Regions from separate parts of the Burkholderia sp. LMU1-1-1.1 genome, predicted to be linked through region 1. Evidence: riboswitches for the same ligand, from Rfam matches in the RefSeq annotation. Region 1 holds a riboswitch; each other region holds the start of a gene.
What was found. Region 1 has a riboswitch for cobalamin ahead of MRBLMU1_RS01755 (CbtB domain-containing protein). Riboswitches for the same ligand answer to the same signal wherever they lie in the genome.
Positions count from the first base shown of each region.

Region 2: it holds a riboswitch for cobalamin, as region 1 does, so the genes downstream of both, MRBLMU1_RS21255 (TonB-dependent receptor domain-containing protein) here and MRBLMU1_RS01755 (CbtB domain-containing protein) in region 1, are expected to answer to the same signal.
Region 3: it holds a riboswitch for cobalamin, as region 1 does, so the genes downstream of both, MRBLMU1_RS04360 (TonB-dependent receptor) here and MRBLMU1_RS01755 (CbtB domain-containing protein) in region 1, are expected to answer to the same signal.

Region 1 covers NZ_JBEGHG010000001.1:446,824-454,710, reverse strand. The annotation lists gene MRBLMU1_RS01770 (ribonuclease T2 family protein) at 1-937, shown strand, start outside; gene MRBLMU1_RS01765 (sensor domain-containing diguanylate cyclase) at 956-2,506, opposite strand; gene MRBLMU1_RS01760 (GNAT family N-acetyltransferase) at 2,725-3,246, shown strand; cobalamin riboswitch at 3,324-3,553, shown strand; gene MRBLMU1_RS01755 (CbtB domain-containing protein) at 3,714-3,911, shown strand; gene MRBLMU1_RS01750 (CbtA family protein) at 3,941-4,657, shown strand; gene MRBLMU1_RS01745 ((2Fe-2S) ferredoxin domain-containing protein) at 4,654-4,992, shown strand; gene MRBLMU1_RS01740 (cobaltochelatase subunit CobN) at 4,985-7,887, shown strand, end outside.
Region 2 covers NZ_JBEGHG010000026.1:1,385-9,271, forward strand. The annotation lists gene cobT (nicotinate-nucleotide--dimethylbenzimidazole phosphoribosyltransferase) at 1-174, shown strand, start outside; gene MRBLMU1_RS21240 (adenosylcobinamide-GDP ribazoletransferase) at 186-968, shown strand; gene MRBLMU1_RS21245 (histidine phosphatase family protein) at 972-1,514, shown strand; gene MRBLMU1_RS21250 (DUF6445 family protein) at 1,529-2,287, opposite strand; cobalamin riboswitch at 2,404-2,622, shown strand; gene MRBLMU1_RS21255 (TonB-dependent receptor domain-containing protein) at 2,720-4,606, shown strand; gene MRBLMU1_RS21260 (FecCD family ABC transporter permease) at 4,812-5,834, shown strand; gene MRBLMU1_RS21265 (ABC transporter ATP-binding protein) at 5,836-6,609, shown strand; gene cobO (cob(I)yrinic acid a,c-diamide adenosyltransferase) at 6,606-7,241, shown strand; gene MRBLMU1_RS21275 (cobyrinate a,c-diamide synthase) at 7,241-7,887, shown strand, end outside.
Region 3 covers NZ_JBEGHG010000003.1:171,300-179,186, forward strand. The annotation lists gene MRBLMU1_RS04350 (SDR family oxidoreductase) at 1-577, opposite strand, end outside; gene MRBLMU1_RS04355 (hypothetical protein) at 624-956, opposite strand; gene MRBLMU1_RS04360 (TonB-dependent receptor) at 1,088-3,073, opposite strand; cobalamin riboswitch at 3,157-3,350, opposite strand; gene MRBLMU1_RS04365 (DODA-type extradiol aromatic ring-opening family dioxygenase) at 3,568-4,374, shown strand; gene ylqF (ribosome biogenesis GTPase YlqF) at 4,468-5,418, opposite strand; gene MRBLMU1_RS04375 (OPT family oligopeptide transporter) at 5,549-7,534, shown strand; gene MRBLMU1_RS04380 (alpha/beta hydrolase family protein) at 7,766-7,887, shown strand, end outside.

The DNA of each region.
Region 1 (7,887 bases):
CAGCGCCAGCGAATCGGCCAATGGCAGTTTCACCGCCATTAAGAGCTGCGAGGCTTTCTCTTCCTTCGCCAAACAAAGCAATCCGGGCGCGCAGAAAATCGTGCCGGGAACCGAATACACGGTCCGCGAGATCAACAAGGTCGATTACGACTGGATCAGGGTCGAGGTACCGGGCGCGCAGCCGGCATTGCGCTGGGTGCGCAAGGAATGCGGTACGCCGGAGTTGAGCGATAAGCCGAGCAAGGCGCAGCGCGGGCGCGAGATCGCCGCCGCCGGAGGCTCGTGCAACATCGCCAACAAGCAGGATAGCTATCTGCTGGCGATCACCTGGCAGCCGGGTTTTTGCGAACACGTTAAATACAATGGCAAAAAGCCGGAATGCGACGCCATGAACGGCGGCACGCTGCAGGCGAAGAACCTGAACCTGCATGGCCTGTGGCCGAACAAAAAGGAGTGCGGTAACAATTACGGCAGCTGCAAGGGCGAGCAGTTCTCGCTGAAGCAGGAAACCATCGACAAGGTGGCGCCGTGGATGCCGAACTTCTTCTACGAGCGAACCTTCGGCGCCTACGAGTGGAACAAGCATGGCAAATGCCAATCGCTGTCGCCGGACGACTATTTCATCAAGGCCGCGTCGGCGGTGCGGGTGGTGAACGATTCGGAAGTGGGCAAGATCGTGTTGGGCAGCGTTGGCAAGTCGTTCCGGGTCAACGATTTCTTCGAGCGGGTGAAGGCTAGCTACGGCGCCCAGGTCGCCGACAGCATCACGCTGATTTGCACGCAGCGTAAATACCTTCAGGAGATCCGTGTTTCGCTGCCGCTCGAATTCAGCACCGACGGTGAATTGAAGCAGATGGTGGGCAACGCCGCGCCTGCGCGTACGCGCGCGGTGGGCTGCGGCGACGAGGTGTATGTGGAAGGCGCCGGCCGCGATTGACCGGCCGCCTGGGCGACCTTAGTCGATCGTGACGGCGCGCGCCCGCTTGCGCTCCGCCTTGCACTTGTACATGGAATCGTCGGCGAACGCGATCAGGTCGTCGGCGGTGCTGGCCGACTGCGGATACACGGCCACGCCGATGCTGGCGGCGGCCAGCAATTCATGGCCGTCTATTTCGTAGGGCATCGCCATGCGGTGGGAAAGCTTTTCGACGACGCCGGCCGCGTCCTCCTCGCCGCTGGCGACCAGCACCACCGCGAACTCGTCGCCACCGAGCCTTGCGGCCATGTCGGATTTCCGCAGTTCGGAGCGCAGGCGGTCGGCGGCATCTTTTAAAAGCTCGTCGCCCGCGCCATGGCCGTAGGTGTCGTTGATGAATTTGAAGTTGTCCAGATCCAGATACAGCACCGCCATCGGTTCCTGATTGCGTTCGCAGAGGCTCAACTGGCGGGCGAGGAACTCGGTGAACATGGCGCGGTTGGCCAGGCCGGTCAGCGGATCGTGCGTGGCCTGGTGCTTGGCCAGCGCGTGCATTCTCGACGCCTTGACCAGGGCCTGTCCCACTTCGTTCGCCTCGCGCAGGCCGTAGGTGGCCGGCTCGATGCTGTCGCCGGCGCCGAGGGCGAGCGCCGGCGCCACCAGGTCGCGGATCGAGCGGCTGATGCGGTTGCCGATGTACCAGGCGAACAGCAGGCCGCCGCCCAGCAGGAGGATGGTCGACAGCACCAGCGTCCACAGTTTGGCAAGCAACTGGGAGTTCAACACCTCGATGGGAATGCCGATGGCCACCGTCCATTGCGAATTGGGGGCCTTGGCCAGGACCGCCAGGATAGGCTTGCCGTCGAGCGTTTGGGTTTCGAAAGCGCCCTCCGGCCGTTCCCTCAGCCTTTCCAGCACCTCGGGAATAGCTTGCTGCCCGACGTAGCGATGCATGTCGCTGGTGCGCGCGACCACCGTGCCTTTGTTATCGAGGATGGTGGTGATCCAGTGTTCGGGATATTGCTGCTGCTTGAGGATGGTGCTGAAGCGCTCCACCGTCACCACCGCGCTCAAGGCGTGGAAACCGCCCGACTTTCTGATGGCCGGGATGCCGACCGAAACGATGTAGCGTTTGGAGACGGGTCCCATGAAGACCTGGGATATGGCGGTGGCGTCGTTGCTCCGCATGTAGGTCAACGACGGACCGAGGCCGGTGCTGGGCAGCGTGGTGCCGTAGGGTTGGAAGGTGTTGATCAACTGTTGTCCGGTACCGTCTTCGAGCAGGATGTTGAAGATGTCCTGGCTGGCGCAGATGGCGCGCGCCTGCCCGTAAAATGGTTTGAGGTCGTCGCCGATCAGGCTGGGGGAGGTGGCGAGCGCCTTGAGGGTCGATTCGATGACGGCGAATTCCTTGTCGACCGCCATCGCGTTGGCGTGGGCGGTCGTCATCGCGCTGCGAATGAAGGCGGCGCGCGCGAGCTCGTAGTCGGAGGCGATCATCCTCACCACCATCAGCGACGCGGGGACGATGCACGCCACCACCAGCCAGATTAGCCTGGTTCGAATGGAGGGCGCGTGAGCTAGTTTCATGATTAATGCTACCTCGTTATATTTATTCTTAATGAGGCGCGATACCCCTTTTTTCGTAATATTACAACAAGGAAAGTGCATCCGTAACCCAGTCTATCCGTTTGTTTTTATTTTCTGTACGAAAATGTCTGGATGGCAGGGATGGCCGTTGAAAGGCTTGAGATTTATCGTCTATCATGTTGACGAGTCTCAATCAAAATCCTTATTTCGGAGCCCCAATGCAACTCATCAGCTGTACGGAAGAGCGCCACGCGCGAGCCATTCTCGACATATTCAATGACGCGATCGCCAACTCGACCGCGCTCTACGAGTACCATCCGCGCACAATGGAAACGATGAAGAACTGGTTTGCGGCCAAGCGCGCCGGCGGCTATCCGGTCATCGGGCTGGAGGACGGGGCGGGCGAGTTGCTGGGATTCGCCAGCTACGGCGCGTTTCGCGGCTTTCCGGCCAATAAATACTCGGTCGAGCACTCGGTGTATGTGCGGGGCGACCAGCGCGGCAAGGGACTGGGACGCACTTTGCTAAGCGCTATCATCGACGCCGCGCGGCAGGCCGACCTGCACATCCTGGTCGGCGGCATCGACGCCGCCAACGCGGCCAGCATCGCCCTGCACGAGCAGCTGGGATTCGTGCACTCAGGGACCATTCGTCATGCCGCCTTCAAGTTCGACCGCTGGCTGGACCTGGCGTTCTATCAGCTGATGCTGAGCACACCGGCGCATCCGGTGGACGGCTGAAACCAGGACCGTATCGTCACCGGCCCGCGCACGATGGCATGATCGTCTTGCAATTCCGCAGTCGCAGACCTATACTGCGCCGGTAGTCAGCTTCTGGTATCTGCAAATGATCGTTTGCAGATTTAAATGGGAAGTCGGTGCGTCGTTCCGCTGGAACGGCAATGCCGGCGCTGCCCCCGCAACGGTAAGCGAGGTTAAGGATTTGTACGATGCCACTGTGCGATTGCATGGGAAGGCGCAAATCCAGGCGTGTCCGCACGGATGCCCACTCGCCAGCCCGGAAACCAGCCAGTAGCGGTAAACACGTTTGTATTGCGGAGGGCGATACGGGTGGAGAACTGTCATGGTTTGATCCGCGCATCTTCGTTCCGGTTCTCCCTTGGCGCCGCATTCGTCTCCCACCTGGTTCATCTTCCGATACGAGCTTTCCGACCCCGTGGTCGTCGCTGCTTTTCGGAGAAACCAATATGTCCATCAACACTATCCACGCCGGCCAAGCCGATGCGCATGTCCGTCCCGTCGCACTGAAAGACAAGCTGATTGCGGCCTTGATGGCCGCGAGCCTGGGCGCGGTGCTGTTGTTCGGCGCCGGTTTCGCATCGATGGAAGCGCTGCATAACGCGGCCCACGACAGCCGCCACTCGGCGGGCTTCCCGTGTCATTGAGCCGTACCGGGGCCGGCGCGGGCGCCGGTATGTTCAATCGCATGGTTCGCACCGCGGCGGCGGCCGGCCTGCTGGCCGGCTTGCTGCTGACCGGCGTGCAGCACTTGCAGGTGACGCGCATCATCGCGCAGGTAGAGGTGCTGGAATCGGCTGCCGAGGCGGAGCCGGTGGCGCATACGCACGCCGATGGCGCTAAACATATGCACGAAGCAGCGCATGAAGCACCCCACGAACACGGAGGCTGGCAGCCTGAGGATGGCGTAGAGCGCACGCTTTACACCGCGCTGGCCGACGTCAGCATGGCCGTCGGTTATGGCTTGCTGCTGGCGGCCGCCATCGGGCTGCGCGGGCGGCCGGTCGATTGGCGATCCGGCCTGCTGTGGGGCGCCGCCGGTTACGCGGTGTTCTTCCTGGCGCCGTCCATCGGTTTGCCGCCGGAGTTGCCCGGTACCGCCGCCGCGCCGGTGGCCGCACGCCAGGGCTGGTGGATCGCGACCGCGATGTCGACCGCCACCGCGCTGGCGATGCTGGCCTTCGGCCGCCATTGGGCGCTGAAACTGGCGGCCGTCGCGCTGCTGGTGTTGCCGCATCTGGTCGGCGCGCCGCAGCCGCCGGTCCATGCCAGCGTCGCGCCAGACCATTTGCAGCGTTCCTTTGTCTATGCGACCGCGCTCGCCAATGGCGGGTTCTGGCTGGCGCTGGGCGCGCTGACCGGCTTCTTCCACAAGCGCTTCGCCGATCGATGAGAACCCACCACCGTCACGTATTCATGTGCGTCGGCCCGCGTTGCGCTCCCGTCGAGGGGCGCGCGCAGGCCGTGTTCGAGCGCATGGGCGAAATGATCGACGCCCATCCGGAGCTTGCCGTCAAGCGCACGCGGACCCATTGCATGGTGGCGTGCCGCTACGAGGGGCCGGTGATGGTGGTCTATCCCGAAGGCGTGTGGTACCAGCGGGTGAATGAGGCCAATGCGGAACGCATCGTCAACGAGCATTTGATCGGCGGTCGCGAAGTAGGCGACCTGATATTCCATCGCCTTGGTGAAGGCGATACCTGCGCACCGGAACCCAAAGATGATTGAAACAGCAGCCGGCCCGGCGGACGTAGCACTGCTGACGCATGCGTCCAACGATCTGACGGTGTTGCACCAGGCGCAGGCGCAGCTGCCTTCGGGCTTCGCTCGCGTGGCGGGAGTTAACCTGCAGTCGCTCGATGCCGATACCTCGATGGCGGCGTGGTTGGCGGGGGATTTGCGCGCGGCGCGGGTGATCATCGTGCGCGTACTGGGCCGACTTGGCAGCGTTCCAGGATTTACGGAGCTGGTGGACCACGCACGCCGCCATGGCCGGCATCTGATCGTTGTCAGCGGCACCGGCGAGCCCGACCCCGAGCTGGCCGCCGTGTCGGCGGTATCGGCGGATGTGCTGCAGATGACATTGAAGTACTTCCAGGCCGGTGGCAGCGCCAATCTGGCGCAGCTGCTACGCTATCTGTCCGACCACCTGCTGCTGACCGGCTTCGGCTTCGAGCCGGCGCACCCGCTGCCGGAACACGGTATCTATCACCCCGATCTGGCACCCGGCGCCGGCCTGGCTGATTGGCTGGCGTTGCGCGATCCGGCGCGTCCAAGCGCGGGGATCGTGTTTTACCGCGCCCACTGGATGAGCGGGAACACGCGCTTCATCGACGTCATGCTGACGGCGCTGGAAGCGCGCGGCATGAACGTGCTGCCGGTGTTCACCTCGTCGCTGCGCGCCGGGGCCGGCGATGGCGGCAGCTTGCCCAGCGCGTTGCGCTATCTCGCAGACGCATCGGGGGCGCACATCGATGTGCTGATCAATACCACCTCGTTCGCGATGGGCGAGATCACGCCGGGCGGCCCGACGCCGGCCGGATGGTCGGTCGGTGTGCTGGAGACGCTCGATGTTCCGGTGCTGCAGGCCATCACCAGCGGCATGACGATGGAACAGTGGAGCCAGTCGGCGCGCGGGCTCAATCCGCTCGATACGGCGATGAACGTGGTGCTGCCGGAATTCGATGGCCGCATCGTCACCGTGCCGCTGTCGTTCAAGGCCCGCGCCGCCGGCTTGCCGAACGAGGCGGTCGAATATGATCCGTTGCCGGACCGGGTGGCGCGCATCGCCGGCATCGCCGCGCGCTTCGCGCGCCTGAAGCGCTTGCCGAACGCCGAGAAGCGCGTCGCCTTCATGTTCACCAATTCGAGCAGCAAGGCTTCCCAGATCGGCAACGCGGTCGGGCTGGATGCGCCGGCGTCGCTGATGCGCATCCTGGAGGCGCTGCGGGCCGACGGCTACGATGCGGGCCAGCCGTCCGGTGACGGAACGGCGCTGATTCATGAGCTGATAGCGCGCTGCTCCTACGACAATATCTACGTGACCGCCGAGCAGTTGAAGCATGCCGCCGGCCGGGTGCCGGCGGCGCGGTATGCGCAATGGTTCGCGGAGCTGCCTGCGCCGTTGCGCGACAAGATGACCGCGCAGTGGGGCGAGGCGCCGGGCGAGGCCTATGTCCATGACGGCCATCTGTCCTTGGCCGGGATCGAGATGGGCAAGGTGTTCGTGGCGCTGCAGCCGCCGCGCGGCTATGGCATGGACCCGGACGCGATCTACCATCAGCCGGATCTGCCGCCGACGCATCACTACTATGCGCTGTATCGCTGGCTGCGCGACGAGTGGCGCGCCGACGCCATCGTCCACGTCGGCAAGCATGGCACGATGGAGTGGCTGCCGGGGAAGGGCGTCGGCTTGTCCGAGGAGTGCTTCCCGGATGCGCTGCTGGGCGACTTGCCGCTGTTTTACCCGTTCATCATCAACGATCCGGGCGAGGGCTCGCAGGCGAAGCGGCGCGGCCATGCCGTCGTCGTCGATCACCTGACGCCGCCGATGACCACCGCCGACACCTATGGCGCGCTGGCCCAATTGACGCAACTGGTCGATGAATACTATCAGGTCGAGGTGCTGGACCCTGCCAAGCTGCCGTTGTTGCAGCAGCAGATCTGGGAGCTGGTCAAGCAGACCAATCTCAATTCGGATTTGCAGATGCGGTTGCTGCATCATGATCACGACCATGATCACGATCATGGCCATGCGCACCATGACCATGACCACCATCACGGCCATGACCACGATCATGATCATGGCGAAGGTCTGCCGGCTGCCTTGGCGGCGATGGGCGGCTCCGATGTCGCCCACCTGATCGAAGATCTGGACGGCTATCTGTGCGAACTGGGTTCGGCCCAGATACGCGACGGATTGCACATACTGGGCCGCTGCCCGGACGACGGGCAGATGCCGGACATGCTGGTGTCTCTCACGCGTTTGCCGAATCTCGACATCCCCGGTCTGCAATCGGAGGTGGCGAGGCTGTTCGGGCTGACCATGGAAATGCTGCTGGACCAGCAGACGCGCCGTCTCAACGTCGTGCCGGCGCTGGCACGGCTGGCCGATCGCGCCGTCGTCTCGCGCGCCAACGCGCTGGACGCGGTGGATATCCTGTGCCTGCGGCTGTATGAAAAACTCGGCGCCTGGGGATACGATCCTGCGCGTATCGATGCGGTCATTGACAGCGTCTTCGGCGCCCTCGATACGGCGGCAGCAGCGACGCCTTTGCTGCAACCAGCCTTGCGCGCGAAAACCAATGTCCTGTCGCAGATGGGGAAAACACGCGCCAAACCGGCCGAGCCGCGTCCTCAGTCGCCCGCAAGCACCGTCGCAAGCGGTCCTGCGCGCTTCGATGCCATTCGCCGCATTCTCGGTTTCGCGTGCCGTGAGCTTGTCCCGAACCTGGCCCGCGCGAGCGACGAAATCGACAACCTGCTGAGCGGCTTGTCGGGCCGCTACGTGCCGGCCGGCCCGAGCGGGTCGCCGACGCGCGGCATGGCGCAGATCCTGCCGACCGGCCGCAACTTCTATTCGGTCGATCCGCGCAGTGTGCCGTCGCAGTCGGCGTGGCGGGT
Region 2 (7,887 bases), on a different contig from region 1:
GGCCATGAACAAATGCTGGCGGCGCTGGACGCCAAGCCTTTGCTCAATCTCGGCTTGCGCCTGGGCGAAGGCACCGGCTGCGCGCTGGCGTTGCCGCTGTTGCACGCGGCGGTCAACTTCCTGAACCAGATGGCCACGTTCGAATCGGCCCAGGTCAGCGAAAAGTCCGAGTAAGGGCCGGGTCAGTGCACCAGCTCCGACTGTTCTTCACCGCGCTGCAGTTCTTCACGCGCCTGCCGATCCCGCGCTGGGTAGGCTTCGATCCCGCGTGGCTCAATCAAGCGTCGCGCTATTTTCCGCTGGTCGGCGTGGTTGTCGCGCTGATCACCGGCGCGGTCTACGTTCTCGCCTTCAAGTTCCTCCCGCCGGCGATCGCCGTCATCCTGTCGGTCGCCGCCGGCATTTACGTCACCGGCGCCTTCCATGAAGACGGCTTCGCCGACATGTGCGACGGTTTCGGCGGCGGCGTGACGCAGGAACGCGTGCTGGAGATCATGAAGGATTCCCGCATCGGCGCCTACGGCGCGATCGGCATATTCTGCCTGCTGCTACTGAAGTGCGCGATCTTGACCCAGATACCGCCCTCCAGGGTGCTGGCGGCCCTGCTACTGGCCCATCCGATGTCGCGGCTGATGGCGGTCTCGCTGATCTGGCGGCTGGACTACGCGCGCGCCGAGGGCAAGGCCAAGCCCCTGGCGCAAAAGATGCGCACCATGGAATTCGCCATCGCCGCCATCACCGCCCTGCTGCCGGCGCTGATGCTGATCTATCTGGGCTGGCTGTCATGGACAATGCTGATCAGCGGCTTGGCCCTGGCGCTGGTCGCGACCCTCTGGCTGGCACGGAAGTTCGTGCGGCGCATCGGCGGCTACACCGGCGATTGCCTGGGCGCCGTACAGCAAGTGACCGAAGCGATCTTCTACCTGTGCGTGCTCGCCGGCCTGCACACCGGCGCGCAGTTTTTCTGACCCATGCGGCTGATACTGATCCGCCATCCCCAACCGCTGGTCGATGCGGGCGTCTGCTACGGCAGCACCGATCTGGACGTCGCGCCGGGGGAGCTGGAGCGCACCCTCGCCGCGCTGGCGCCGCGACTGCCCGCGGGTTTGCCCGTATATTCCAGTCCATTGCGCCGCTGCGCGGGACTCGCCGCCTGCCTGTCGGCCACTCCGATCTTCGACGCCCGCCTGGTCGAAATGCACTTCGGCGGCTGGGAGATGCGCGCCTGGGATGACATTCCGCGCGCCGAAATAGACGCCTGGGCCGCCGATATGGTCGACTACCAACCGGGCGGCGGCGAGAGCGTGCTGCGGATGGCCGCGCGCATCGCGGCCTTCCACGCCGACCTCCAGCGCCAGCTGGGCGACGACGGCGGAGCCATCGTCATCTGCCACGCGGGCGCCATGCGTCTGCTGTCCGCCTGCCACGCCGGCCTGGCGCCGCCGGAGATGGCCCTGCAAGCCGCCCGGATTCCACACCATATCGCCTACGGCGCCACTTTGATCCTAGAATAAATCCGGGCCCGGACTCAGCTCGCGGCCATGCGCAGCTTGAAGAAGGCGTTGACCGTCAGCCTGCCGACAGCAGGATCATCGACCAACAAATGGGGTGCCGCGAGATGCCCGGAGTGGAACACCTGGCCGTTATAAAAAATCGCCCTGTTGAACTTGGGTTCAACCGTTAGCACCTTCTCGAAATGCTCGTCCGAGGCGATGGCGAATGTCGGCGGCTTGGTGAGTACCGGTGACTCCCCCGCCTGTTCCATGCGCCTCAATTCGCGCAGCAGCGCGTTGATTTCCGCAGGTGGCAACCTGGGCTTGAAAAAGCTGGTGCCGCCCAGCCGCTCGTCCTTGAACAGATACAGGACCATGGCCCCGACGCCCTCCATCGGCTCCAGATCGTAGGAATCACGATGCGGCATGCGCTGGCCCGGCAACAGCTGCTCCGGACGCCGCGTCGCCAGCGACAGACGGCAGGCGATACCGAGCACCCGGCGCGCTTTGAGCGGCGCACGCGCGTGCAGCAGGAACGCTTCCTGCACGCTGGAGACGAAGCGTCCCGTCAACGGCAATTCCGGTCCGGGATAGTAATTGCCGGCCGAGTCGAGGAACTCTCCGCGCTGGAGCGCCGCGTATTCCACCATCGTTTCGGGTTCCGCCAAAAAGTTATCGACGATGACGACTTGGTGGCCGTCGAAAAGCGGCACCACTTTCACCACCGGACGCGGATTGACCATCGGGCGCAACGTCACCGGAGCGGATGGCGGAACAAGACGAGGGTCGAACATGGGCACTCCAACGACAGCAGGTGAACCACCTGGCAAGGTGGCGATAATGATAGCAAAAAAGCCAGAACCCCTTCACCGATTTATTTTTCGCTAGTTATCAAGTCCCACACCAAACCCGTATAATGACCGGCTTTGGTGCCCGCGCGTCCGTCCGGACGCGCAGTTAAACGGGAAACACGAAGCCGCCCCGCGGCCCACGTGTGCTGCCCCCGCAACGGTAAGCAAGTGTCGCGCGGCGCGCGACAAACCAGCTCTGACAACCACTGTGCTCCGCATGGGAAGGTGAGATGGTCTAACTTGCCAGCCCGGATACCGGCCAAAGCAGGTGGAAGTGGGCGAACCGAATGTGCGCGCGCATCTCTCGGTTTTCCGCTTCTGTTCAATCTGGCCCACGGGGAAGTAGGCCGGTTGCTCCTAACAGAAAAATAAATCATGTCCTTTCCTATCTCCCGCCTGGCACGCCGCCCGGTGGCACTGACCTCGCTGGCACTGGCAATGGCCGCCGCTTTCTCGCACACCGGCGCCTACGCCGACGAGGCGCCCGCCGGCACCGTCGTGGTGACCGCCACCCGCACGCCGCAGGCGCTGGCCGACATCATCAGCGACACCGTCACCATCAAGGCCGAACAGATCGCCGAAGCCGGCGCCGGGTCGGTGGTCGACCTGCTCAAGCGCCAGCGTGGTATCGAAGTGACGCGCAACGGCGGCGCCGGCAGCTCGTCCAACGTCTACATCCGTGGCGCCAACAGCAATCAAAGCATCGTGCTGGTCGACGGCGTGCGTATCGGCTCTTCCACCACCGGCGCGGCCAACTGGAGCGCCATCCCGCTGACCGCGATCGATCATATCGAAATCGTCTACGGTTCACTGAGCTCCCTGTACGGGGCGGACGCCATCGGCGGCGTGATCCAGATCTTCACCAAAAAGGGCCAGGGCGCGCCGGCGGTGACGGCCTTCGCCGGCTACGGCAGCGACAACACGCGCGAAGCCGACGTGACGGTATCGGGCGCCACGGGCGGTGAGCACAGCTTCGGTTACGCGGTCAGCGCCGGCAAGGAAAAGTCGGACGGCTTCTCGAGCGCACGCCCCGGCCTGTCCTCGTACAATCCGGACGACGACGGCTACGACAAGGAAAACGTCTCCGGTCAATTCAGCCTGCAGCTGGCCAAGGGTTACGAGGCCGGCGCGCTTTTCATGCACAGCAAACTCGATTCGCAATACGACAGCGCCAACGCCGGCTCGTACGACGTGCGCAGCAAGAACGTCATCGACACCGCCAGCGTTTACGCCAAGGGACAGCTGACGCCGATGTGGGACAGTCTGCTGCAGTACTCGGAGACCAAGGACAAGGGCGAAAACTACACCAACGCCGGCGCCAGCGGTTATGCGCGCATCAACACCAAGCAAAGCTTTATCACCTGGCAGAACGATCTGCGCATTGGCGCCGATTTGCTGCAACTGCTGTATGAACATCGCAAGGAGGAAGTGCGGACCAACGGCTTCGACCTGCGCGATCCAGAGCGCACCACCAACTCGTTCGCCGCTTCGTACAACGCCCGTCGCGGCGCCAATCTGCTGAGCGCGAGCGTCCGCCGCGACAACACTGCCTACGGTTCGCAGAATACCGGCTCGGTGGGCTACGGCTACAACATCACGCAGGCGCTGCGCGCCACCGCCAGCTACGGCACCAGCTTCCGCGCGCCGACCTACAACGAGTTGTACTTCCCAGGCTATGGCAATCCGGCCAACAAGCCGGAAAAAGGCCGCAACGCCGAAGTCGGCCTGCGCTACGACGACGGCGTCAACGCGTTGAGCGCCGGGTACTACCGCAACCGCTTGACGGATATGCTGGTTAACATCAACCCGTGCCCGTTCGGCCGCACCGGCTATCCGAGCGGCTGCGCCTACAACGTCAATCGCGCGACGCTGGAGGGGATCACGCTGTCGGCCGCCACAAAGCTGGCCGGCATCAACCTCGCCGCCAACGTCGACCTGCAAGACCCGAAAGATGAGACGACCGGAAAACGCCTGCTGCGCCGCGCCAAAAAGCACGGCAACGTGACCGCCGACTATGGCATCGGCGCGCTGAAGGCCGGCGCGGAGCTGGAAGTGTCGGGCGACCGCTATGACGATGCGGCGAATCGCAATCGGCTGGGCGGCTACGGTCTGGTGAACCTGTACGCGACCTACGCCTTCTCGCGCGACTGGTCTGCGCTGGTCCGCTGGAATAACATCGGCGACAAGCGGTATGATCTGGCGCGGAATTACGCCACGCCGGGTTCGAATGTATTTGCGGGCATCCGCTACGGCTATAAATAGGCCTGGGTAAGTTGAAACCCGTGGAGACACGTAGGGCGGATTAGCGCAGCGTAATCGGCCATCGCCGCGCCGCCGACGGCTCATACATGGCCGATTACGCGGTTCCCGCTAATCCGCCCTACCTGTCTCCAGTGTCATCGCTAAGTCTTGCTTAAGCTTGTAATACTGTAATCTGCCAGTGCTTCCCACTCTCTGAAAGTAGTGCATGCATTCTTTCTCACGCAATCTGCAGCAGCGCGCCGCCGTCACCTTGACCGGCCTGGCCCTGTTCGCGTTTGCCAGCCTGGTTTTCTCGGGCATGACCGGTTCGGTCGCGATTCCCCTTTCCGATATCCCCGCAGCGGTCACCGATCTGCTGCATGGCCAGACCTCGACCTTGTCCGCCACCCTGCTCGACCTGCGCCTGAGCCGCGCCATCACCGCCTTCGTCACCGGCGCCGCGCTGTCGCTGGCCGGCGTCATGATGCAAGCGCTGTTGCGCAACCCGCTGGCCGACCCGTATGTCCTGGGCATATCCTCGGGCGCCTCGGTCGGCGCGCTGGCCGCGCTGATGTTCATGTGCGCCGCGTGGATGGTCGACGCGGCGGCCTTCGCCGGCGCGGTGGTCGTGTCGATGACGCTCTACATGCTGGCGCGGCGCGACCTGCGCGGCGGCGCGGCGGCCGAAGGCGGCACCGCCCTGCTGCTGCTGACCGGCGTGATCCTGTCGTCCGCCTGCATGGCGCTGGTCACCCTGATGCTGTCGATCGCGCCGGAGAGCCGCCTGCGCACCATGGTGTTCTGGATGATCGGCGACCTGTCCGGCGCGCCGCTGCGCTGGATGCCGTGGGTGGTGCTGGCCGGGGCGCTGATCTTCGCGCTGCGCAACGCGCGCGCCATGAACGTGATGGCGCTGCACGCGGAGGCCGCCGCCACCCTGGGCATCCGCGTCGGCGCCCTGCGCAAAGGCCTGTTCTTCACCTCGGGGCTGCTGACCGCCAGCGCCGTGACCAGCGCCGGCAGCATCGGCTTCGTCGGCCTGATCGTGCCGCACGCCTGCCGCTTCGCCGTCGGTCCCGACCACCGCTTGCTGATCCCGGCGGCGGCGCTGGCCGGCGGCAGCTATTTGCTGCTGGCCGATACGCTGGCCCGCACCATCATCGCGCCGCAGCAGTTGCCGGTGGGCGTGGTCACGGCCCTGATCGGCGCGCCGGTGTTCCTGTACCAGCTACATCGGCTGCGTAAATAATATGATCAGCACCCACCACCTCTCCCTGAAAATCGGCAAGCGCCAGCTGATCGCGGACCTGAACTGGCTTGTCCAGGACGGCGAATGCTGGAGCGTCATCGGCCGCAACGGCGCCGGCAAAAGCACCCTGCTGCGCACCCTGGCCGGCCTGCGCCCGCCGGACGGCGGCCACGTGGCCATCGGCGGGCGGGCATTGAACGAGTGGCCGCTGGCCGAACTGGCACGCCAGCGCGCCTTCCTGGCGCAGAGCCGCAGCGACGCCTTCGCCTACACCGTGATCGAAACCGTGCTGTCGGCGCGCCATCCCTACCACGACAACCGCTATTGGGAAGGCGGCGAGGACCAGGCAATCGCCATGAAGTCGCTGGAGGCGATGGAGGTGGCCGAACTGGCCGCGCGCGACGTGCGTACGCTGTCCGGCGGCGAACGCCAACGCGTGGCCATCGCCGCCATGCTGGCGCAGGACACGCCGCTGCTGCTGCTCGACGAACCGGCCAACGCGCTCGATCTGGGACACCAGGTCGGTGTCATGAAGCTGCTGTCGCAGCTGTGCCGCGAGCAAGGAAAGACCGCCGTCATGATCGGCCACGACCTGACCCTGGCGCACGGCGTCTCCACCCACGCGCTGCTGCTGATGGGCGACGGCCGCTGGCTGGCCGGCACCACCGCCGACGTGATGCGGGCCGATCTCCTGAGCGAGTACCTGGGCCACCCGATCGACATCATCCAGCACGGCAAACGCAGCATCTTCATTCCCACCGAGGACAACGAATGACCGACCAGAACACAGATATCGCCGCCGAAACAGCGGCGCTCAACGAGCGCCATCGCGTGCGCATGGAACGCAAAAAGGCCATCATCGACGCGCAGATCGCCGCCGCCGACAAGCAAATCGGCATCATCATCGTCAACACCGGCAACGGTAAGGGCAAGAGCTCGAGCGGCTTCGGCATGGTGATCCGCGCCCTGGGCCACGGCATGAAGGTGGGCGTGGTGCAGTTCATCAAAGGCGCGATGCAGACCGGCGAGGAAGCTTTCCTGCGCCGCTTCCCGGACGAGGTGAGCTTCCACACGATGGGTGAAGGCTATACCTGGGAGACGCAAAACCGCGAGCGCGACACCGAAAAAGCGCTGCTGGCGTGGGAACAGGCGAAGAAATTCCTCGCCGATCCCGATATCGGCCTGGTGGTGTTCGACGAACTCAATATCGCGCTGAAATACCGCTATCTGGACGTAGAGATGGTGATCAACGACCTGCTGGCGCGTCCGCCGATGCAGCACGTGGTCATCACCGGCCGTGGCGCGCCGCCGGAACTGATCGCCATCGCCGACACAGTGACCGAAATGGAAGTCGTCAAACACGCATTCAAGGCCGGCATCGGCGCGCAACTCGGGACCGAGTGGTAATGGCGACGGTCAAAGCGCTGCTGATCGCCGCCGTGGCCTCCGGCCAAGGCAAGACCACCGTGACGGCGGCGCTGGCGCGCAAGCTGGTTCGGTTGGGCAAACGCGTGCGCGTGTTCAAGTGCGGTCCGGATTTCATCGACCCGATGCTGCTGGAGCGCGCCAGCGGTGCGCCGGTGCGCACGCTGGATCTGTGGATGGTCGGCCCGGAACAATGCCGCGCCCAGTTGGCGCGGGCGGCCGCCGAAGCGGATGTGATCCTGATCGAAGGCGTCATGGGCCTGTATGACGGCACGCCGTCGTCCGCCGACCTCGCGCGCGAGTTCGGCGTGCCGGTGATGGCGGTGATCGACGCCTCCTCGATGGCGCAAACTGCCGGCGCGCTGGTGCACGGCCTGCGCGATTACGGCCCGGTCGACATGGCGGGCGTGATCGCCAACCGCGTCGCCAGCGAAAACCACGCCAAAATGGTGGCGGCGTCGCTGCGCGATATTCCGTTGTTCGGCACCATGCCGCGCCAGACAAGATCGCTGCCGGAACGCCATCTCGGCCTCGTGCTGCCGGGGGAAGTGAGCGACATCGACGGATTGCTCGACACGCTGGCCGACCAGCTGGTGTTCGACGAAGCCGCGTGGGAGCGGCTGCGCGC
Region 3 (7,887 bases), on a different contig from region 1:
CGGTGTCGGTGACGCCGGGCCGCACGCAATTGACGCGGATACCCTCCTCGGCCACCTCCTTGGACAAGCCCAGGGTCATCACATCGATGGCGCCTTTGGAGGACGCGTAGTCGATATAGGTGTTGGCGCCGCCATGCCGGGCCGCTCCGGACGAGACGTTGACGATGCCGCCACCCTGCCCGCCGCCGCGCGTCGACATGCGCTTGACCGCCTCCCTGGCGCACAGGAAGGCGCTCATGATATTGGTCGTGAAAACGCGCTGCATCCGCTCGGCCGACATCTCCGTCAGCCGGCACTGTTGTTCCAGCACGCCGACGTTGTTGACCAGCGCCGTCATCGGCCCCAGTTGCGCGTCGACCGTCGCGAACAGGCGCAGCACGTCGGCCTCCACGCTCATATCTCCCTGCACGACGATCGCCTCGCCACCCTCGCCGGCGATTTGCGCGCGCAGCTGTTCGGCCGCGTCGCCGTTGCTGACATAGTTGACGCAGACGGCGTAGCCACGGCGGCTCGCCATCAAAGCCGTCGCCGCGCCTATGCCCCGGCTGCTGCCGGTCACCACCATCACCTGTTTCATCGCTCGCCTTGTAAAAAAGCCCGCTGTCGCGGGCTTGTGGTCTGGGTTACTTCTCCGGACTGGTGTTTTTCAGCGCATAAGTAACGTGCTGCCACCAGTGGTCGCGCGAATCGACGGTCCGCAGGCACTTCTTGTCGATCTCGCCTTTGAACATCGGGTCTTCGCACTTTTTAGTCATCAACGCATAGCGCTGATTTTCCGCGTTGGCCAAGGCGACCACCAGCCAGAAGACAAAGCCCATCAACACCACCACCAGGCTCCATGCGACATGGTTGATATACGCCCACTCGAACAGCGTCTCGATGACTGGTGACGATTCCTTGTAGAGATGCATCACCTTGCCTTCGGCGGCCTTCCGTTCGTCGCTAATTTCTTTCATTTTCGTACCCGTTCCAAATTAAAGCGCATCTTTGCGTGGCGGGTGACACGTCAAACCACGCCACGAGCGGAGATTACCACTTTTCAGGCGCGAGGTGGCCGTTCGCGCCCGGGCTGAGGGTTAAAACCCGCTTAAAACTCGTAGCGGGCCGACAGCTTGAGCTGGCGGCCGTCCGCCGCGTAGATACCGCCCTTACAGGAAAACGCCTGCGAGTAATACTGCTTGTCCGTCAGGTTGAGGCCCGACAGCGCAAACTCCCACTGGCCAAACTTGCGGGCATAGCGGGCGTCGACGGTGGCGAAGCCGGGAATTTTGCCCGAGCAGCTGTTATCGAAGTCCGAGCCGTAACGCTGGCTGTCGACCCACTGCGTGCCGATGTCGGCGGATTGGCCATCGGCCGGAGTCCAGCTCAGTCGCGCGCTCAGCGTGTTCTCTGGCACCAGCACCATCTGCTTGCCGCTGTTGGCGCCCTCGCGGAACTTGGCGTCGACGTACTGGTAATGCGCGCTGACGGTCCAGTCGGTGGCGATGCGCTGTTCCGCATCCAGTTCGAAGCCCCGGCGTTTGGTTGGATCGAGGTTGACGTTGGCGAACATCGTCGGATCGTAGAAGATCTCGTTGCTCAAGTTATGACGGAATACGCGCGCCGTCACCTTGCGCGAGGCGTCGGCGTAACTGGCGCCCAGCTCCAGATCGCGCGACTTCTGCGGCAGCAGCGCGGCATTGATCACCGGCGTGAACGCGTTTTCGTCGGCGTTGGCGACCCGATAGCTTTGGCCCGCTTTTCCGAACACGGTCACGCCGGTAAGCGGCATATAGCTCGCTTGCAGTTCCCAGGCGTTCAATCCCTGTGCGACGTCGTAGGCGGTGGTGGCGAAACCATCCGGATTGCTAAAGTTCTTGTCGAAGATCTCGCGCCGCACGCCCGCCGAAATCCGGCCCTGATGCGCGGTGTCGAAGCGCAGTTCGTCGCGCAAATAGAACGCCTTCGACCTCTGCTCGGCGTCGGCGGTGGCGGCGGTGCGCTCCCACTTGCTCAGGTCCACGCCGGCCACCACCTCATTGAGCATGCCGCCGATCTCGCCGAGACGCCGTACGCGCGGCGAGAACTGAATCTGCTTGCTGTCGCTGGTGCCGACTGACGACCCGCCAGTGTAGAAGTAAGCCGAATCGACGGTCTTTTTGCGGTACGACAGGTCGGCCGCCAGATCGTAGCCGGCCAGGCGGTACTGGCTGAAGAGGGTGAAGCGGTCGCTGTCGAGCGAGCCGTGGTCATTCGGCGTGGCCGCCTGGCGCGGATTGGAGTTGAATTGCGCCTCGGTCAGCGAACCTGGCAGGCGCATGTCCTGGCGCGCGCCTTCATAGCGGAAGCCCACGCGGCCCAGGTTGTTGAACCACTGCGCGCCGCCGCTGAACTGCGTTTGCTTGAATTCGTTGTTGTCGCGATAGTTGTCGGTGCGCTGGTGGCCCAGGGTCGCATCGGCCGCGAAGCCATCCCAGGCCTGTGCCGCCGACACGCGCGCCTCGCCGGCGTTGAACCGGCCGCCTTCGACGAAAACGCTGCCACGTCGGGTGTTCTTGCCCGGGCTCTTGGTGACGATGTTGATCACGCCACCGGTGGCGCCGTCGCCGTACAACACGCTGGCGCCGCCACGCGTGATTTCGATGCGGTCCACCGTATCGACCGGAATGGTCGACAGGATGGCGGTGCTCAGCTCATTTTCCGACAGGCGCACGCCATCGAGGACGATCACCATATTCTGGCTGCTGTTGGTGCCGAAGCCGCGCAGATCGAGATCGAAATCCGGGCTGCCGTTCAGGCTTTGACGGCCATAGACGCCGCCGATCTTGCGGATCGCCGAATTGACGTCGCTGACGCCGGCGCGGCGGATGTCCTCGGCCGAGATCACCGTGGCGCCGATCGGGGCCAGCGCCGGATCGGCGTCGAAGCGGGAGCCGGTAATAACGACCGGCGCCAGCACTTGGGCGACCTGCGCGCCGACGGCATCTTGCGCGATGGAGGGGGCCGGCGCGAGGGCGGCGGCGATGAAGCAAAGGGAAACGGCGGCGGCCAGCAAACGTGGCGCCGAAGGCGGAACAAACGCGAAGGAATTCATGGCAAATCGTTTTCAAAAGAGACATCCGCGCCTGCGTCCCCGCAAGTCGGAAGTGTACGGAAGCCGCGCGCCGGTCGACGGCGCGCGCTCCCCCCTGTCTGGCCGATATCCGGGCTGGCCGGCGCGGTCGTCGGAGCATATCTCGACAAGGCGCGGGCGTTACCGTTGCGGGGGCAGCACACCTTGGCCGCTTCGCGGAGTGCGGAAGCGGCCCTGTGTTTCCCGTTTAACCGCGCACGTGAACACATGCGCAGGCACCAGAACCCGGGCATTATACGCGGTTGGTCCCCCATCCTCCCCCGGCCCGGAGCCCAAGAACACCGCGGAGACACGTAGGGCGGATTAGCCGGAACGGCGTAATCCGCCATCCATGAGCCGCCACCAGCCCCTCCATGATTCAGGAAATAGATATGACCTATCTACATTTCGCGCATTGATCGCAGCCTCCCGCATCCCTATAGTATGGATATCAACACCATACCCGGAGCACCACCATGAGCACCCCCCATACCCTTCCCACCTACTTCCTCTCCCACGGCGGCGGTCCCTGGCCATTCATGATGGACCAGGTGGGCCACCTGTACGCCAAGCTGGACGCCTCGCTGCGCGACATCCCGCGCCAACTGGGCGTGACACCGAAGGCGGTGCTGGTCGTCACCTCGCACTGGGAAGGCCGCGACTTCATGCTGTCGTCGTCGGCCAAGCCGCCGATGCTGTACGACTACGGCGGCTTCCCGCCCCACACGTACGAGGTGCAATACAGCGCCCCGGGCGCGCCCGAACTGGCGGCGCACATCAAACAACTGCTCGACGCCGGCGGACACCCCGCGCAGCTGGACGAGCAGCGTGGATTCGACCACGGCACCTTCAGCGCCATGTACCCGGTGTACCCGAACGCCGACGTGCCGATCGTGCAGCTGTCGCTCAAGCACGGACTCGATCCGAAGACGCATCTGGAGGTGGGCCGTCTATTGGCGCCGCTGCGCAAGGAAGGTGTGCTGATCGTCGGCAGCGGCCTGAGTTATCACAATCTGCGGGCGTTCAACGCACAGGGCGCGGCGGCGTCGCATCAGTTCGACGGCTGGCTGCGCGCGGCCATGGCGCTGCCGCCGGCCGAGCGCACGGCGGCATTGATCGAGTGGGAGAAGGCGCCGGCGGCGCGCATGGCGCATCCGCGCGAGGAGCATCTGCTGCCGCTGATGGTGGCGCTGGGCGCGGCCGAGGACGAGCCGGCGGCGGTGCCGTATCACGAGGATGCGTTTATGGGGGCGCTGGCGGTGAGTAGTTTCAAGTTCGGGTAACCCGCACAGTCAACCCGCGATGCGGACGCGGGGTCGTACCCAGTGGGGTACGACCCCTGCCCGGATCTGCGGGTTGGGTGCTAACGAAGTTGTTTACGTCCCGCGTTTGCCCTTGGCGTATTCGGCGGCCTTGGCTTCGGCGATCGCGGCTTTTTCGGCCGCCTTGGCGGTCGCCTCCACCGCGTATGCATCCAATCGCTCCTTGCGAGACGCCGGCGTCTCGAGCGAAATGCGGCCCAATGTGCCGCTGCGGTAGTCGCCCAGGAAGGTGTGCGACGCCTTCTCGAAATCCAGGTCGCCGCCCTTCTGCCGGAAGCCGCGCTTGGCCGCCACGCCCTCCACCACCGCGATGCCGTCGAACGTTTCGATGTCCTTGAAGCCGTAGCGCGCCACCAGCAGCTGCGGATAGTACTTCAGCATCTCGTCGGCCAGGAACACCGCCACCTCCTCCTCGATCAGCGCGTTCGAACCGATGGCGTGGCTGGCGGCCAGCATCAAGCCGTCGCTCGGCAGCGCGATCTTCGGCCACAGCATGCCGGGCGTGTCGACCAGGATGGTGTTCTTGTCCAGATAAAGCTTCTGCTGCTGCTTGGTCACCGCCGGCTCGTCGCCGACCTTGGCCACTTTGCGCTTGAGCAGCGCGTTCATCAGGGTCGACTTGCCGACGTTGGGAATCCCCATGATCATGATGCGCAGCGGCTTGGTCGGCACGCCACGGTGCGGCGCCAGCTGCTTGGCCAGTTCCGGCACGCGCGTGACGTCGGCCGGCTTCTTGGTCGTCATCGCGAACGCCGTCACGCCCTCCTGCGCGTTGTAATACGCTACCCACGCCGCCGTGGCGGCGGGATCGGCCAGATCGATCTTGTTGAGGATCTTCAGGCACGGACGCTGGCGGAACTTGCGCAGCTCCTCCACCATCGGATTGGTGCTGGCCTCCGGCAGGCGCGCGTCGACCACCTCGATCACCAGATCGGTGTTCTCCATCTGCTCCGCCGCCTTCTTCTTGGCGGCGTTCATGTGCCCCGGGTACCATTGTATCGACATGCTCTGACCTTCAAAATCGTTCTGACAATCCGCTATTTTACCTGCTGACCCGGACGGGATTCGGATATCATGAGTCGCTTTTCCGTTTTTCTGACCATATAAACAATATTTTTCAACCGGAGTGCTGAAGATGAGCATAGCTGCACCGTCCAACCCGAGGGAGATCACCCTCCGCGGCATTATTCTGGGCATCCTGATTACGCTGGTATTCACGGCGGCACAGGTCTACCTGGGCCTGAAAGTGGGCCTGACCTTCGCCACGTCGATTCCGGCGGCGGTGATCTCGATGGCGCTTTTGAGCGCCTTCAAGAACGCCACCATCCAGGAAAACAACATCGTCCAGACGATCGCCTCGGCCGCCGGCACGCTGGCGTCGGTGATTTTCGTGCTGCCAGGCCTGCTGATGATCGGCTGGTGGGCGCACGTGCCGTTCTGGCCGACCTTCGGTGCCTGCGCCATCGGCGGCGTGTTGGGCGTGATGTACACGGTGCCGCTGCGCCGCGCGCTGGTGTCGCAATCGAACCTGCCGTATCCGGAGGGCGTCGCCGCCGCCGAGGTGCTCAAGGTCGGCACGGCCTCGCGCGCCGGCGCGGCCGAGGGCAAGGCCGGCCTGCGCGCGGTGGTGCTGGGCGCCGTCAGCTCGGCGCTGTTCGCCGCCGGCGCCGCCGTCAAGGTAATGGCCGGCGAATTGTCGTTCTACTTCCGCACGGGCGCCGGCGCCACCGGCATCGGCGCCTCCGGTTCGCTGGCGCTGATCGGCGCCGGCCACCTGATGGGCATCACGGTCGGCCTGGCGATGCTCGCCGGCCTGGTCATCGCCTGGGGCATCATGGTGCCGCTGATGACGTCCCTGACCCCGGCCGCCGCCGGCGTCGACGCCGCCGGCCACGCGCTGGGCATCTGGAAAACCGAAGTGCGCATGATGGGCGCGGGCGTGATCGGCATCGCCGCGATCATCACCCTGGCCGGCCTGGCCAAGCCGATCTTCGGCGGCCTGAAATCGGCCATGGAGACCGCGCGCCGCGCCAAGCTCGATGGCGCCGTGCTGGAACGCACCGAGATGGATATGCCGATCTTCATCGTCGGCCTGGTCACCCTGGTGGCGATGGTGCCGGCCGGCTGGCTGCTCACCAGCTTCCTGCAGGGCGGTCCGCTGTCGTCGATCGCCTTCCCGCTGGTGGCCGTCGGCATCGCCTACATCCTGGTCGCCGGCATCCTCGCCGCAGCCGTGTGCGGCTACATGGCGGGCCTGATCGGCTCCTCCAACTCGCCGGTGTCGGGCATCGCCATCTTGACGATCCTGGGCGCGGCGCTGAGCGTGGGTATGGTCGGCCGCAGCATCATGGGTCCGGAAGTGGCGCAGGCACTGATCGCCTTCGCGCTGTTCGTCACCACCGTGGTGCTGGCGGTGGCCGTCATCGGCAACGACAACCTGCAGGATCTGAAAACCGGCCAACTGGTCGACGCCACGCCGTGGAAGCAGCAGGTCGCGCTGTTGATCGGCGTGTTCGCCGGTTCCTGCGTGGTGCCGCCGGTGCTCGAGCTGCTCAACCACGCCAACGGCTTCGTCGGCGCGCCGAACCTCGACTCGATCTCGGACCAGCCGCTGGCCGCGCCGCAGGCGCTGTTGATCTCGACCTTGGCCAAGGGCGTCATCGGCGGCAACCTGCAATGGAACCTGCTCGGCTACGGCGTGCTGGTGGGATTGGTGCTGGTGGCGATCAACTTCGTGCTGAAAAAAGCCAGCAACGACAAATACAGCCTGCCGCCGCTGGGCGTGGGCCTGGCGATCTACCTGCCTAGTTCGGTGATCACGCCGGTGGTGGTGGGCGCGGTGGCCGGCTACTTCTTCGAGCGCGCCTGCGGCAAATCGGCCGGCGGCGAAACGGCCAAGCGCCTCGCGGTGCTGGTCATGTCCGGCTTCATCGTCGGCGAGAGCTTGTTCAACGTCGCGCTGGCCGGCCTGATCGTGCTGTCGGGCGAAGGCGAGCCGCTGGCCATCCACAACTCGCTGAGCGAAGCGCACACGATGATCATCTCGCTGATCGTCGCCACGTTCGTGGTCGTGGGCCTGTACCGCTGGTCGTCCAAAAACGGCCACGCCGTCAACGCCTGATAAAAAGTAACAACCCGCAACTCCGGGGTCAGGTCCACCATTTCTACACAAGCTGAGCAGTAGCGGGCAAACCGCCCGCCCTACGGTCCAGGACGTGTAGAATTGGTGGACCTGACCCCGGTGTTTTTTCGCAAGAAGGACAGTTGCCGCAAGGTGATCTTGCGTCCGCGCATAGACAAATAAGTCCATACCGAATAGGATTGCCAAATTCCTAACGACATTGGTCATTGCATGCGACGCTCCCGTTTTTACCTATTGGCCGCCGCACTGTGCGCGGCCGCGCTGCACCACGCCGCCGCCGACGACATGCCGGCCGTCGCCGGCTTCTTCCAGACCAGTCAAGTCAGCCACGC